Regions from separate parts of the Paenarthrobacter ureafaciens genome, predicted to be linked through region 4. Evidence: riboswitches for the same ligand, from Rfam matches in the RefSeq annotation. Region 4 holds a riboswitch; each other region holds the start of a gene.
What was found. A riboswitch is a leader RNA that binds a small molecule or an ion and turns the genes downstream of it on or off. The one in region 4 is predicted to bind cyclic di-AMP.
Positions count from the first base shown of each region.

Region 1: linked by a shared signal. The riboswitch ahead of AUR_RS12295 (NlpC/P60 family protein) and the one ahead of AUR_RS14055 (aggregation-promoting factor C-terminal-like domain-containing protein) in region 4 are both predicted to bind cyclic di-AMP.
Region 2: linked by a shared signal. The riboswitch ahead of AUR_RS15010 (M23 family metallopeptidase) and the one ahead of AUR_RS14055 (aggregation-promoting factor C-terminal-like domain-containing protein) in region 4 are both predicted to bind cyclic di-AMP.
Region 3: linked by a shared signal. The riboswitch ahead of AUR_RS08500 (hypothetical protein) and the one ahead of AUR_RS14055 (aggregation-promoting factor C-terminal-like domain-containing protein) in region 4 are both predicted to bind cyclic di-AMP.

Region 1 covers NZ_SBHM01000007.1:1,702,605-1,706,347, reverse strand. The annotation lists gene AUR_RS12305 (universal stress protein) at 1-282, opposite strand, end outside; gene AUR_RS12300 (FAD-dependent monooxygenase) at 706-1,314, shown strand; gene AUR_RS12295 (NlpC/P60 family protein) at 1,462-2,247, opposite strand; cyclic di-AMP (ydaO/yuaA leader) riboswitch at 2,251-2,413, opposite strand; gene AUR_RS12290 (copper resistance CopC family protein) at 2,593-3,231, opposite strand; gene AUR_RS12285 (NCS2 family permease) at 3,345-3,743, shown strand, end outside.
Region 2 covers NZ_SBHM01000007.1:2,289,570-2,293,312, reverse strand. The annotation lists gene AUR_RS15015 (C40 family peptidase) at 1-689, opposite strand, end outside; cyclic di-AMP (ydaO/yuaA leader) riboswitch at 694-853, opposite strand; gene AUR_RS15010 (M23 family metallopeptidase) at 1,000-1,830, opposite strand; cyclic di-AMP (ydaO/yuaA leader) riboswitch at 1,835-2,051, opposite strand; gene AUR_RS15005 (iron-dependent transcriptional repressor DtxR) at 2,308-3,003, opposite strand; gene serC (phosphoserine transaminase) at 3,341-3,743, shown strand, end outside.
Region 3 covers NZ_SBHM01000007.1:928,259-932,001, forward strand. The annotation lists gene AUR_RS08495 (ATP-dependent DNA ligase) at 1-994, opposite strand, end outside; cyclic di-AMP (ydaO/yuaA leader) riboswitch at 1,210-1,359, shown strand; gene AUR_RS08500 (hypothetical protein) at 1,362-2,657, shown strand; gene AUR_RS08505 (AEC family transporter) at 2,916-3,743, opposite strand, start outside.
Region 4 covers NZ_SBHM01000007.1:2,080,996-2,084,738, reverse strand. The annotation lists gene AUR_RS14060 (winged helix-turn-helix domain-containing protein) at 1-666, opposite strand, end outside; cyclic di-AMP (ydaO/yuaA leader) riboswitch at 1,443-1,596, shown strand; gene AUR_RS14055 (aggregation-promoting factor C-terminal-like domain-containing protein) at 1,602-2,441, shown strand; gene AUR_RS14050 (pyridoxal phosphate-dependent decarboxylase family protein) at 2,538-3,743, opposite strand, start outside.

The DNA.
Region 1 (3,743 bases), 380 kb from region 4:
CTTCTCCATGGCCTGTTTGGCGATGGCTTCGGCGCCTTCCCGGATCATCGAGTCGTCCACCGTTGCGTATCCGCCGTCCAACCCTGAGGCGGCGAAGATCGGCACTGAATAAGCGGTCACGATGTGCAAGGGAAGTTGCCGGCGTTCGGCTTCACGCGCTGCCCACACCAAAGCGCATTGTCCGTGTTCGGAGCCGTCCACTCCAACCACGATGCCGCCCGGGGCTACTGCTTCCGCGTCACCGCCGCGGGGATGTTCAACGTGACTACCGTGCTGGTCCATTTGGGGCCCGCCTCTCCACCTGCTGCTTGATGTTCCGGCCATTCTGCCAGAGGTTCAACGTAGGGGTGTTACACCTCACGTTGTGCGCTAATGTCCGTGAACGAGGAAGCCACGGGACTTCCTCGTCCAATGCCAACTATTCTCGTTTGCTTATAGCGAATCAAGGCGGCTTTTCCGCTATCTGCATAACGGTCCGGGCTCGGTTTCAAGGCCCTCCCGGGACGCCCCGGGAAGAAGTAATAACACGCTGTCAGGAAGGCTACCCAACGCCCCAAAAGTTCTGTAGTGTTCGAGTCACCGAATGGCCGGTGAGAGTGTTCCAGAACACATACCGGCCATTTATTTGCGACCGTTTGGGGAACCGGAAGCGTCCAATCCTGCCTTTGGGCACGTACGTCAAGGAGGAACCACGCAGTGTCACTCATGCCTGATTCCGCCACGGAGCGAACCACCACCGTGGTGATCGGAGCCGGACTCTCAGGCCTCGCCGTGGCCAGCGAACTCAGCCGCTACGGCGTGGGCTCGATCGTGGTGGACGGCTTCGGCCCACTGGCACAGACGGGTCCTTCCGTGCATACCGGCATGCTGCAACGCTGCGAGGTAGCCGATCCCGCTTCCATGCTGGAACGGAACCAGATCCTCCGCCACCTGCGGAACTACGCGGCCAGTCACCACCTGGATGTACGCAACACCACCAAGGCGGTCCGGCTGGACCTGCTCACGGCTGCAGAAACTCCCCTCGCATCCCCTCGTCAATGGGCCGTCCACACGGCGCACGGCATTCTCCTTGCCGACCACGTTGTAGTGACGCGTTGCGCGCAGAGCCAGCTACGCAAGATGCTGGCCGAGCTGGGGATTGCCGTTGGTCAGAACCTTGTGGCCGCCATGCGCGCGGTGGGCATGCATCTGGTGGGAGTGGGAGAACTCATCACGCCAACCCCCAAGGAAGTCCTCCGCCAGGCCAAGGCGGTGGGGCAGGCCATCTCTTCGAAGGTGGCACTTCCAGCAGCGCCCGGCCTCGCGATCGCCTAAGCCCGGCAACCCCCACAGCGGCACCAAGGCAGCCCTGAAACAGGGCTCTTGGAGCAGGGGCCTTAGACCAAAAGCCTTAAACCAAAAAACCGGCACCCCGGGAGGAGAAAACCTCCGGGGTGCCGGCCTTTTTGTGAAGCGTGAAGCTTATGCGCCGGCGCGGACGTACGTGAGCGGGCCGGTTGCGGTCAGCCAGCTGATCGGGTGGATGCCGGTCTGGTTACCGTTGATGCCACCGGAGATGGCCTGGCCATTGCCGATGTAGATGGCAACGTGGCCGGACTGGACGATCATGTCACCGGGCTGGGGATCACTGACAACCTTGCCGTAGTTCATGAATTGCATGGGTGCAAGGTCGCCCACCGGGATACCTGCGGAGCCGAGGGCCTTTTCGACCATGGCGGTGCAGTCCTGCATGACACCGATCTGGGCGTAAGCCGAGGCAACCATTGCTGCGTTGACGCCGCCAACAGCGGGTGCCGGGGCAGGTGCTGCGGGAGCAGCAGCGGCAGGTGCGGAAGCAGCAACCGTGGCGGTAGCGGCGGGAGCAGCAGCCTTGGCTGCGGCCTTCTTGGGAGCCTCAACAACCGGAGCCGGCTTCTCGATGACCGGTGCTGCCACGGAAGCAACAGCGGGACGCTCGAAGTTGACGGTGGCCGTTGCTGCGGCAGTGACAACCTTGTTGGGGGTTTCGGCAACGGTTTCAGCAACCGTGGCGGGGCTGGAGTCCCGCTGGACCGGAGCCTGTGCCGGAGTTTCGGCAGCGTGCGCAGCAATGGAACCGGTCAGGACAAGACCCGAAGCTGCAGCGATGACGGCTGCCTGGCGGCCAGCGCCTGAAGCGTTGCTGGCAACTGCCTTGGAGATGGAGATGAACGGATTGGGGCGTACGCTGTCCGCCTTACGACGGCCGCGAAGAATGCGTGAAGACATGAAAGAGCCTCTCCCGATGCCTGCGAGGTTAGCTGTCGGATTCGGATGGGAGTCACCCGGCCACTATCCACCGCTGTTCAGCGGAAGCTTCGTGGCTTCACCCCAAGGCGCGCTCATTGGCGGCCTAAAATGGGTTCCCCGTCTCTGCCGTAGGTATGTCTGCGAACGGATTCCGACCTGCGGCAGAGCTAGGCAATCAGGCCGGAAGTGCGCCGAATGCGGATCGGGCACAGGTACTACCGTACGCGACGATCACAGCAAAGTCACATTTAAGTAACGAGAAGTGGGCGTCGAGCGTGTCGCAGTAACCGTTTCGAGATTTTCGCAGATATGTAGAAAACCCCGTCATTCCGCGGATTTATCGCCCTCGGCATCATTGGAGGCAGCCAATTTCCGACGGGCTGTAACGGCCAGGAAAATAACGAGCGCAACAGCTAATGCAGCAAACGCCACGATGCTCCACGGGAACGGCTGGGAGGCGTCCGGAGCCGGTTCGCTGACGGGGGTTCCGGGGGCCGCAGTTCCTGCGCTCGGAACAGTGCCCGAACCTGCCTGGCCCGACGCGGACGGCAAGGCTCCCGCGGTGGCCCCCTCCGACGTCGTGCTTCCTGCTGTTGCCGTGAATGTAAAGGTGCCCTCGATGGGGTGCGAATCGGAGCTGACGACGCGCCAAACCACCGTGTACTGGCCCGCCGGAGCGCCGGGGCGCAGTTTTTGGACCGCCTGGTTGTCGATGATTTGCACGGCGCCGTCCGCCCAGTTCTCCCCGCCCGCGGTCACCGACATGCCCGAACCAATAGCCAGCGGCCGGTTATTGAACGTGACGGAGACCGATGCCGGAACTTCCGCAACCGTGGCTCCGCTGGCCGGACTCGTGGATTCTGCGGCGTCGTGCGCCGATGCCGGGGCGGCGCCGAAAAGCAGCGCCGAGGCGAAGGCGAGGGCAGCAACGACGGCGGCCAGGAGCGGGCGGATGGTGCGCATGGGGCGGTTTCTCCTAATGTTGGCTTCCTTACAGACTAGGCGAATCGTCAGGCCTCCCCGCACGGGCGGGCATAGGATTTGAGAGCACACTCACACGATCCCCGGAGACATCCATGCTTAAACAGGGTTCTGCAATCGACCGCTACTTCAAGATCTCCGAACGTGGATCCACGTATTCGCGGGAAATCCGTGGCGGCTTCGCGACCTTCTTTGCCATGAGCTACATCGTGGTCCTGAACCCCCTCATACTGTCGGGGGCTGACTCGAGCGGGGCATCGCTGGGCTTCACGGCCGTCGCCGCCACCACGGCCTTCGTGGCAGGCATCCTGACCATCCTCATGGGTGCTTGGGCCAAGCATCCCTTTGCCGTAGCCACAGGCCTGGGCGTCAACGCGTTCGTGGCCGTCACCGTCGCCTCGCACCCGGGCCTGACATGGCCGGACATGATGGGCCTGGTGGTCCTCTCCGGCCTGACCATGCTGATCCTTGTCCTCACCGGGTTCCGGACCGCG
Region 2 (3,743 bases), 210 kb from region 4:
GTGCCCTGGCTGGGGTTCAGGGCGCTGACCATCATGCCGTTGCCGACGTAAATGCCAACGTGGGCACCGCCGTTCTGCATGACGAGGTCGCCGGGAGCGGGAGTGCTGGTGGGCTTCATGGCGGTCCATGCATTGACGCGGGGGATGCTGATGCCGGCCTGCGCGTAAACCCACTGGGTGAAGCCGGAGCAGTCCCAACCGTTGGGGGTGGTGCCGCCCCAGACGTACGGGTGGCCGATGCCGGTGTACGCGATTGCTGCGAGGCCCGAAGCCGCGGCGCTGGCTGCGGAATCCTTGGAGCCGGCGGACTTGGCGGTGACTGCGCCCTCGCCCTGGCCGGCATTCTGGTTGCCGTTCGCCTGGGAGCGCTGCGTGGTCTGGGAAGCGCGCTGGATCTTGGGGGCTTCCTTGGTAACCACAACGGGGCTCTCAAAGGAAACAGTGGCGGTTGGTTCCGCCGTGACGACGGCGGTAGTCACCAGCTGCTGTGCGCTGGACTCAGCCTTGGAAACGTCAGTATCCGCTGCCTGGGCAGGAAGGCCGACGCTGAGGACCAAGCCCGATGCTGCTGCAAGGACTGCGGCCTGGCGGCCGACGGTTCCGGCATTCGCTGAAACAGCCTTGGAAAGAGTGTTCAACGGGGTAACCGTCTGGGCGCGGTGGCGCGCAGAAGTAGTGCGTGATGACACGAAGGTAGCCTCTCCCAATGCCTGCGAGGTGAGCTGTCGGATTCGGATGGGAGTCATCCGGCCACACGCCGTTGGAAGCGTTTGTGACTTAACCCCAAGGCCCTCTTTCGAAGACCAAAATTGGTTCCCCCGCCCCTGCCAGACGAATTATGCGAACGGACCTTGAGTGGTGGCAGAGCTAGGCAATCCACCCAAGTGCATCGGCCCCCTAAAAAGCCGATGCGCTTTGTACGGTACAACAGTTGAACTAAAATGTCACATTCAGATCACGGGGCGTGTCAAGAATGCGAGAGACGACCATCAACTCGGGTTAGAGCCAGCCCATGGGGTCGACGACTTCGCCGTTGACCTGGACTTCGAAGTGGAGGTGGCAGCCGGTGGAAGCGCCCGTGGTGCCGCTCAAGGCAACGGTGTCTCCGCGATTCACGGTGTCGCCGACCTTGACTTTGAATGACGACAAGTGGTTGTAGGTGGTTTCCAGGCCGTTGCCATGGTCCACCACCACGCGGTTGCCTCCACCGTATTCGTGCCAACCCGCAAAGGTGACCTTGCCCGCCGCAGCAGCGTGGACTGCCGTGCCGCACTGGGCCACGAAGTCCTGGCCGCGGTGGAAATCGCCGCTGCCGCCTGTCAGCGGGCTGATGCGGTAGCCGAACGGTGATGCGGTGCTGAGGGTGTCCAACGGGCTGGCCATGGTGCCCTTGGAGGAGCTGGCCTGGATGCTTCCCACGGACTGGGCGCTCAGCAACTGCTTGAGCTTGCCGTCGGGATCCGCCTTGGTTGCCACCGCGGCGCGGCTGAAGTCGATCTTGGCGGACGCTTCCGCGGAGACCTCTGGCTGGCTCCCGCCGCCCACAGCCAGTGCGGCCTCAGTCTGCCCGGACTCGGACGTGGCCATGACGGGACTCGTTGCAGGCAGGCCGACAGTGAGCGCAAGACCGGTAGCAGCGAGTGCTACGCCGGCCTTCTGCCCTACACCACTGGCTGCTGCGAAATCGGCCACCTGGCGCATCGGGCTCTTACGGCGGCGCACCTGACGCTGGGTGTCGCGGGGCCGGATCTCCGATACTACGCGGGCTGGCCGCAGCTCAGTAGCGGGGCCGGTAGCGCGTCGACGGCCCCTGACGTTCTGCGAAGTCAAACTCTGTTCCTCTCTCAAAAGCCTGCGAAGTTAGCTGTCGGATTCGGATCAGAGAGTGCAAAGACCCGGCCCGCACGCAGCGCTCACGGCACACAGGTATCCCAGGAGGGAATTGCGTAAGTAAGGCACTGCTGCTGCGGACTTCACCCCAAGGCTGCTTCTCTAGGCAGCCGATTGTGGTTCCCCCGCCTCTGCCAGTAGATGTTTAACACCCCTGATCTGCTGGCAGAGCTCGGCTCCAGATCAGGTAACGCTTTGATATCGGCGCTAGTAGATAACTATAGGGGATTAAGGCCCGCGGTAATAAATTCGTTATCTACAGGGCGGTCGTTTTTTGCCCGCTCCCCTTATCACCTATCCGCGGAAACCGCAGGTCACACCGCCGCGCGGCGGCGTGACGTGAGATCAACCACGCCCATGGCAAGGCAAAGGCGCCCACATGGAGTGAACGCCTGCACCCGGCTGGCCTGTCGCTTGCTAGCCGACTGCCACGAATACGTGGGCAGCTACTTCCGGCGGCAGCTCGAGGGCCCCTTCAATCCCCGGCACCCGGACGGAGATATAGTCCCCCACGCGCTCCAGGGAAACGGCCGCACCCGGACGGATGCCGCCCTCGTCCAGCTGGGTCAGGAGTTCGGGCTCGACCTGGATGGGCTCGGCGAGCCGGCTCACCACAACGCGGGAGTCGTCAGCATAACCATCCATTGCCTGCAGGAGGTTGACGTCCGGGCGGAAGGGAGCTTGGACAGCGAGGCCGCCCAGGGCCTCCAGGCCGGGAATCGGGTTCCCGTACGGGGATTGCGTGGGATGCTCCAGCAGTTCATACAGCCTGCGTTCCACGCGTTCGCTCATCACGTGCTCCCAGCGGCACGCTTCGTCATGGACGTACGCCCAGTCCAGGCCTATGACGTCGGCAAGGAGGCGTTCAGCCAAGCGGTGCTTGCGCATCACTTCGGTGGCGCGCTTGCGGCCAACTTCCGTGAGCTCCAGGTGCCGGTCATTGGACACCACCACCAGGCCGTCGCGCTCCATGCGTCCGATCGTTTGGGAGACCGTAGGACCGGAGTGGCGCAACCGCTCAGCGATGCGGGCGCGGAGAGCCACGATGTTTTCTTCTTCAAGTTCCAAAATGGTCCGAAGATACATCTCAGTGGTATCGATCAGATCCGTCATCCAGCTCAGCTCTCCTCGAACGCAGTTCTTGCGTAATGTCCACCGTACCGCGTCCGTAGAGGCTGCACGTCCCCCTGCGCCACCCTGTGAACGCGTACCCCAGCCTAGCTTATTTGGAATTACTCTTGATAATTTTCGAAGGGTCACAAAGGTTCCGGGTACCTTGCCTCCACCCCCTTGACGACGGGAACGCGCGCGACCACGTTCCACGTGGCGGACTATGACACCACCGGGTACGCGCACCCGCGCCTGTTCAGGCAGAATTGGGGGTGTCGAAGGGGCAGTTGATGCCACCTGCCACCTCCCCGTCTTTGACCGATACACATTGGAGCCACGCGTGAGCGACACCAGCATCACCATTCCCGCCGACCTGCTGCCCAAGGACGGAAGGTTCGGCGCCGGACCGTCCAAGGTCCGCCCGGAGCAGATCGAAGCCCTGTCCGCTGCATCGAAGACCATCCTTGGCACCTCCCACCGCCAGGCACCGGTCAAGAACCTCGTAGGCTCCGTTCGTGAGGGCCTCAGCCAGTTCTTCCGTGCTCCTGAAGGGTACGAGGTAGTCCTCGGCGTCGGTGGCTCAACGGCGTTCTGGGATGTCGCGGCTTTCGGCCTCGTGGAAAAGAAGGCACAGCACCTGTCCTTCGGCGAGTTTGGCTCCAAGTTTGCAGCCGCCACCAACAAGGCTCCGTTCCTGGACGAGTCCTCCATCATCAAGTCCGAGCCCGGGACCCGCCCCGCTC
Region 3 (3,743 bases), 1.2 Mb from region 4:
GAGTCCGGTCCGGCCGCCACCTGCGGAATTGCGTGGTGTGCCGGAACCGGTCTCCTTCCATGTAGTCGTACGCCACTTCGATCACCAGCTCGGGCCGCAGAGGAACAAAAGAAAAGTCCTTGCCGGCACTCCAGCGGCTTTGGGCCCCCGGCATCCTCGAACCAACCGCCGCTCCGGTTTCCTGGCTGGCCCACTCTCCCCAGGGGTGGTCCGCGATCTCCACCTGGTACGGTTCCAACTCGGCCACCAGCGCCTTCCGCTTCGCCATGGGGAAGGCGGCCACCACTCCAACGTGGTGGAGTTTGCCGGAATCGTCATAGAGCCCCAGCAGCATCGACCCCACGACGTCCGCCGTCTTGTGCCAACGGAAACCGGCCACCACGCAGTCCGCCGTCCGTTCATGCTTGGTCTTGAACATCACCCGCTTGTTCGGCTGGTAGGTACCGTCGAGCGGTTTGGACAGCACGCCGTCGAGCCCTGCTCCCTCAAGCTGCACGAACCATTCCTGTGCCCGCTCAAGGTCGGTGACCGCAGGCGTCACGTACACGGGCGGCTCGGCATCGGCGAGCGCCTTTTCCAGCGCAGCACGGCGCTCGGAGAACGGCCGGGCAGTGAGGTCTTCGTCCCCGAGGGCCAGGAGGTCGAACCCGACGAAGGAGGACGGCGTCTTCTCTGCAAGCATCCGGACGCGGCTGTCGGCGGGGTGGATGCGCTGCTGCAGTCCTTCGAAGTCGAGCCGGTTGCCGGAAATAAGGATGATCTCGCCATCCACCACGCATTTCTCCGGCAGGTTCTTCTTCAACGCCTCCACCAGCTCAGGGAAGTACCGGGTCATGGGTTTCTCGTTCCGGCTGCCCAGGATGACGTCATCCCCGTCCCTGAAGACGATGGTCCGGAACCCGTCCCATTTGGGTTCGTAGTGCCCAACCTCAGGAATGTTGGGCACGGATTTGGCGAGCATGGGCGAAACGGGTGGCATCACGGGTAGGTCCATAGCTCATGTCTACCGACCGGTAGACGCCGAAAGCTAGTGCTCACCAGGGATATGTGGACGGTGTGTGGCGCGTCCGTCCGTCAGCGCGGGCGCTGCCGGCCCTCATGTACCGTCCGTTACATTAATGTGACTTTACTTCCCTGCTGCTGTAACTTCGTAGGGCGACCCGTATCTCCGCTGGGCCGCTTCCGGGCTGACGCCGAGCTCTGCCGCATCCCGGAATCCCGCCAGACCCGCGGCAGAGACGGGGGACCCAGAGTTCCCGGGCCTGTTCCCCGCAGGCCCTTGGGGTGAAGCCGCCACGTGCGGCCGGACGGCCTCGTCCGAACCCGACAGCTAACCTCGCAGGCGTTGAGAGGCAAACACCATGTCCCCAACCATGGATCAGCCGCGCCGTGCCCAAGGGGACGGCCAGCCCACCAAGCCAACCGGACGCCGTCGGGCCCAGCCCAGCGGTCCGGCCACCGAAATGGAAAGCACGACGGCGGCACCCGCCACCGCAACCGACCCCACCGCTGCGCCCATGACACGAGCGCAGCGTCGGGCGATGGAACGCGAGCGCGCGGCCCAGGCAGTCGTGGCTCCGGAAGCTGCACCGAGTGCAGAGTCCGTCTCCAAAACCCCCGCTGAATCCCCCACCGAAGAGCCGCGCACCGAAGCCATCCCGGTAGTTGCCGCTCCTCCGCGCTCGGAGTCCACTACGCCCGGGCCGCCCACGGCTGCCATCCCCGTGGTGAAGGCCACGCCGGCGGAGCCTGCCGCTGAGGCCGAGCCCGCGACTGCCGCTATTCCGGTGGTTTCGGCGCACGTTGCCGCCGAGGCCGGGACCGCCCAGCCCAAGACGCCGGCCCGGATCGCCGCTGACGCTACAGCCGCCGCCGGACTGGCCAGTCGCAAGACCGCCCGGGGCCAACACGACGGCGCACGCCCTGCGGCAGGACGAGCCGCTGCAAGACGCAATGCTGCGAAGTCGGCCTTTGGTTCCTTTGCTTCCTCATCCTTCACCAAGGAACCCCACGCCGTCCTGACCAAGGCAGCGTCCGTGAAGACCATGAGCCAGCGCATGGCGGTGGTCGCCGGAGCACTGGGCCTGGTCCTCACGGTGGGAACGGTAAGCCAAGCCATGGACCTGCCGATCTTCGGCCAGGACACCCAAAACCAGGCCAGTGGCGCTAACAATTCCGGCGAAGGCCGGGCAACGGGCTCGGCCACTCCTGGCCCGACGCCGTCCTACTCCACCGCGTCCTCGACGTCGGCCGCTACGACGGATACCGGGCAGTCCGCAGTCGAAGCAGCCTCTCCGGCAGCGGCAGCACCGCCGTCGTCCACTCCGACGCCGCAGGTTTCGTTGGCCGACCCCAAGTGGATTCCGTCCAACGCCCCTTCGGCCGTGGTTCCGGTACCGGGCGTGACGTCGCCCGTTCCGAGTCAGCCGGCACCGCCGTCGGACAACATCACGGCGCCTTCGCCCAGCACGACGCCTTCAACGACGACGACGCCAACCACCACCCCAACGCCCACGCCGACGACGACGCAGACTTCCAAGCCGCGGCCCAGCGACTCCCCGAAGCCGGGCTCCGCCCCTAAGTCCAGCGCACCGACGGAGGTTCCGAGCCTGGACGTGGACGGCCTGCTCGACGCAGCCAAGGGGGTCCTCAAGTGAGCACCCGCATGCCCCGCACCACTACCCACATCGGCTGGCACGGCCGGTACTGCTGCAGCAGCCGGACGGCCACTTTCCGCCATCGGATGGGCCGCTGGAGCCACCAGCGGTTGCGCCGTTTCTGACGGGCGCCGCAAAAAAGCCAAGAAGGCAGGGACCCAGCAAGGGTTCCTGCCTTCTGTTCTGCCACCTGACTGTTCTGCCACCCGACTGTTCTGCCACCCGGCTCTTCCGCCCCCGGGTCGGTCACATGTTTCGCTACCCCAAGAGCCACGCGACCACCAGCAAGGCCCCCACGCAGAGCACTGTGGTCAGGAGGATGACGTCGCGCGCAACAACAGTGCCACGGCCGTACGGGGAAGCGAAAAGGAACACATTCTGTGCCGTGGGAAGCGCACCCATGATGACCACCGCCAGGAGGTGCTGCCCTTCGAGCCCGAAGACGAACCGCCCCAGCGCCCAGACCACCAAGGGCATCCCCACGAGTTTCAGGAGCGTCGCCACCACGGTTTCCACCCGGCCGTCGCCCTTCTGCAGCGGAGCGCGGCCCGCCAAGGACATCCCGAAGGCGAGCAGCACCATGGGAACGGCAGCTCCGGCCAACATATCGATGGGCCGCTGGACCAGTTCCGGAACCTCCCACCGGGTCAACGCCACCACCACACCCAGCGCTGACGCGATGATCATGGGATTCCCCAACGGCTGCAGCACTACCCGCTTCCAGGGAATTTTCGCCCCTCCGGCCACACCAAGGATGGTGACATAGAAGGGCGCCAGGACCAGGAGTTGCACCAGCAGGACCGGGGCAACGTGCTGGGCCGTTCCCACCGCGTAGAGGGAAACGGGGATCCCGATGTTGTTGGCATTGGCATAGCTGCTGGCCATGGCTCCCACGGCCGTTTCGGCAACGGACCGTCGGAAAAAGAGGAAACTCAGCAGGCAGTACATGAGGCCCATCGCGGCAGCAGACAGAAGGGCCAGCGGGGCGTCGACGCCGAGCGCGGCCCGTATGTCGCTCCCGGCCACCACGGTGAAGAGCAGCGCCGGGTTGGTGATGTAGAAGGCGGTGCGGGTCAGAGCAGCCTG
Region 4 (3,743 bases):
CGTGCGGGTGCCGTTCTCAACGAGGTAGTTGAGGAGTTCGAATTCCTTGAACGTCAGGTTAAGCGATTCGCCGTCGAGGTGGACTTCGCGGCGGGCGAGGTCGATGAGCACGCCGGACGGGCGCGCTTCCTGCTGGGGCGCAGGACGTGCGGCTTCGGTGCGCTGGCGTGCGGCCACGGTGGGGTCACCGAATGTGGAACGTACGACGTCGAGTGCGGACCCGGGTGCGCTGGCGGGAGCAACGGCGACGGCGGCATAGCTTTCCGCGCCGGTCACGAGCGACTGGGCGTAAGCACGGATTTCCTGGGCCAGCTTGGCAATGGAGGTCCCGGCAGCAGCCGCGGTCTCTTCGTCAATACCCATGTAGAGCACGAATCCGCGGGCTACGTTGTCATTGGCCACGGGCCGGAGACGCTCGGACTGGGCCACCACCGGAGTGGGTGCCGTCATGGCTGCGGGCTCGGTAGCGGCAGGCACGGCGCGCAACTGTCCGTAGGAGTTCGGGTTGTAGCCCTGGGGAACGTAGCCCGGAGCCTGCTGGGCAGCAGCCTGGGTACCGGGTGCGTAACCGGGGCGGTTACCGAAACCGGGGCGGAGGCCGGCGTTGGAAGCGGCCTTGTTGGCGTTACGGACGGAGATGTGGACGTATCCGGATGCAACTGACATGGAGTGCTTACCTCAAAAGTGAATAGCCGTCATCGCGGCTTCGAATGCTGGTGTCCCCGCAATGAGTTTGGGGAGGGGCGCCCAACGGTGGGCTAGGGGGCGAATGCCTGAAACTTTTCTGGGGTGGGAAGTTAGGCTTGCATTCGACAACAGCGGGACTCGTCACCAGCGGGTGAGCTGGAGAAGATTGCTGCGGCTGCAGGTGCTGTTGAGTTCTTGTTCACATTGGAAGTGTGCAACGTAACAATGACAACACGCAAGTAACAAAGGGCGGAAACGTCCACATTCTGAGATAAGCGCGAGTATTGTGCCGCAAATCACAATTCAGCGGATTGCAAAAATGAATGCGGTTTTGTTCGGTCAAGGGCAGAAATATTGCGTTCTGGCTGAACTTTCTTCGATCAATGGCGCATGATGCCCCTCTGGATTCCCGCGAGCGCCCGACAAGCGGAATCTCACGATCTGAAACGGATGCTGTCCAATCGAAGTGGACGCCAGACTCGATATTCAGGCTCCCAATCTGCTAAAAGCTCCGAACGCCACCTGCGAACCCCCGCGCAGCCTCAGTGCCCCCGATTGTCGCGGCGCCGTGGCGCATCCTGCCCCGCCCTTCCTTGGGGCACATCCCCACCGCGGCGAATCCGGCAAGGCGACGCACCGGCGTCGTGATCTCTGTTACCTAAATGTGACTTTCGCTTGAACCTCCTGTACCGTCGAACGAGTGGGTCGCCCCAACCTTGGCCCACACCCGGGATGCGCCGAGCTCTGCCACTTCCCGGAGTTCCGTTCTGATTTCGAGGCAGAGACGGGGGACCCAGAGTCTCCGGGCCAGGCATTGCGCCGGCCCTTGGGGTGAAGCCGCAGCTACACGCGCGGCCGGATGACCTCATCCGAACCCGACAGCTAACTCCGCAGGCGCTGAGAGGTAATCACACATGTCTGAATTCAAGGATCAGTCGCGCCATGAGGCGCGTCACCGTGACGAAAACAACGCTCCCCTGACCAAGTCGCAGAATGTCCTGAAGAACGCTGCCCGCCAGGGTAGGACCGGCCACCGCATGTCGGTAGCAGCCGGCGTCGTCGCAGCCGCGCTGGGCGTTGCATCGCTCGGGCAGGCCGCAAACGCCACGTTCAACCTTCCGGAGATGAGCCAGGCAGCACAGACCCAGGCTTCGGTCCAGGTGGACCCGCAGACCCGCGAGAACGCTGCCGCTGAAGCCGCCGCCCAGGCTGAGGCCGCAAAGCGCGCCGCTGCTGAAAAGGCCGCAGCTGCCAAGGCCGCCGCCGAAAAGGCTGCTGCGGAGAAGGCTGCCGCAGAAAAGGCCGCAGCTGACAAGGCCGCCGCCGAGCAGGCTGCTGCTGCCCAGGCAGCAGCAGAGAAGGCTGCAGCCGACGCCGCCGCCAAGGCCGCTGCGGACAAGGCTGCCGCAGAAGCTGCTGCCGCCGCTGCAGCCCCCAAGGCCATTGATGATCCTGCCGCCGCAAAGGCCTACGCTGCCAGCATCCTGGCCAACTACGGCTGGGGTCCGGGTGAAATGACCGCCCTGAACACGCTCTGGGAAAAGGAATCGAACTGGCGCACCACTGCCACCAACGCTTCCAGCGGTGCTTACGGCATTGTCCAGTCGCTGCCGGCCGGCAAGATGGCTTCCGCCGGTGCTGACTGGCAGACCAACTACCAGACCCAGATCAAGTGGGGCCTGAACTACATCAAGGAACGCTACGGTTCGCCGTCCGCAGCCTTGGCATTCCACTTGGCCAACAACTGGTACTAAACCCGGACGTTGCCTGAGAAGCCGCTCCCGTTGCCGCCGCACGCACCAGTACCTACAGGAGCGGATGGCGGAACCGGGGGCGGCGTTGGCGTTTAACTAGGCTTCGGGTTCCTGCTCCACCGCACGCCGGACTGCTTCCACCGACGCCGCCACATCGGCGTCGTCCGTGGACCAGTTGCTGACGGAGATCCGCAGGATGTCCCGGCCCTGCCAGGAAGAACCTGACATCCACACGGCGCCTTCTGCCATGAGCCGCTGGGTGATCCTGCGCGTACGTTCGTCGCTCCCGAAACTCACCGAGACCTGCGTGAACACCACGTCATTGAGCACTTCCACCCCGGGGATCGAGGATAGGCCGTCAGCGAGCGCCCGCGCGTTCTCGGCCAACCGCTCCACCATGTCGATGACACCGTTCCGGCCCAATTGGCGCAGGGCAGCCCACACCGGAATACCGCGGGCGCGGCGGGACATCTCCGGAACTTTCTCGAAAGGGTCCCCCGGCCCGGCATCCGTCGCTATCAGGTAACTCGTATGAACGCTGAAGGCACGCCTCATGGCTTCGGGGCGGGCCACGATTGCCAGGCCGCAATCGTAGGGAACGTTGAGTGTCTTATGGGCATCGGTGGCCCAGGAATCAGCGAGCTCCACACCTGCCAGGCGTTCCCGCAGTTTCGGGCTCGCAGCCGCCCATAAACCAAAGGCGCCGTCCACGTGGACCCACGCACCACGGTCGCGGGCCACTCCGATGGAGTCAGCCATGGGATCGAAGGCGCCCGAGTGCAGGTTGCCGGCCTGGAGGCATAGGATCGCCGGGCCGGGTTGCTCTCCCATGGCGTCATCGAGCGCGTCGGGCAGGATCCGGCCTTCCCTGTCTGCGTCCACGGGAACACATGTCCCCAGGCCCAGATACCTCAAAGCGAGGTCCACCGCAGCGTGCCGCTCCCGCCCCGCGAACACCGTGATCCTCGGCGCCCCGGACAGGCCGAGGCCTTCCAGGTCCCAGCCGGCCTCGTCCATCAGGTGCTGCCTTCCCGCGGCAAGCCCGACGAAGTTGGCGGTAGTGGCCCCCGTGGTGAAGCCGACGTCGGAGGTGGCGGGCAAGTGCAGAAGGTCAAGCAACCAATCGGCCGCAGACTCCTCGATCGCCGCCGCCGCCGGGGTGGCAAAGCGCAGGCCCGCGTTTTGGTCCCACGCGGAGACAAGCCAATCCGCCGCCATGGCAGCCGGCAAGGTGCCGCCCATGACCCAGCCGTAGAAACGTCCGGACTGGATGGCCATCAGTCCCGGTTCGGCCAGTGCAGC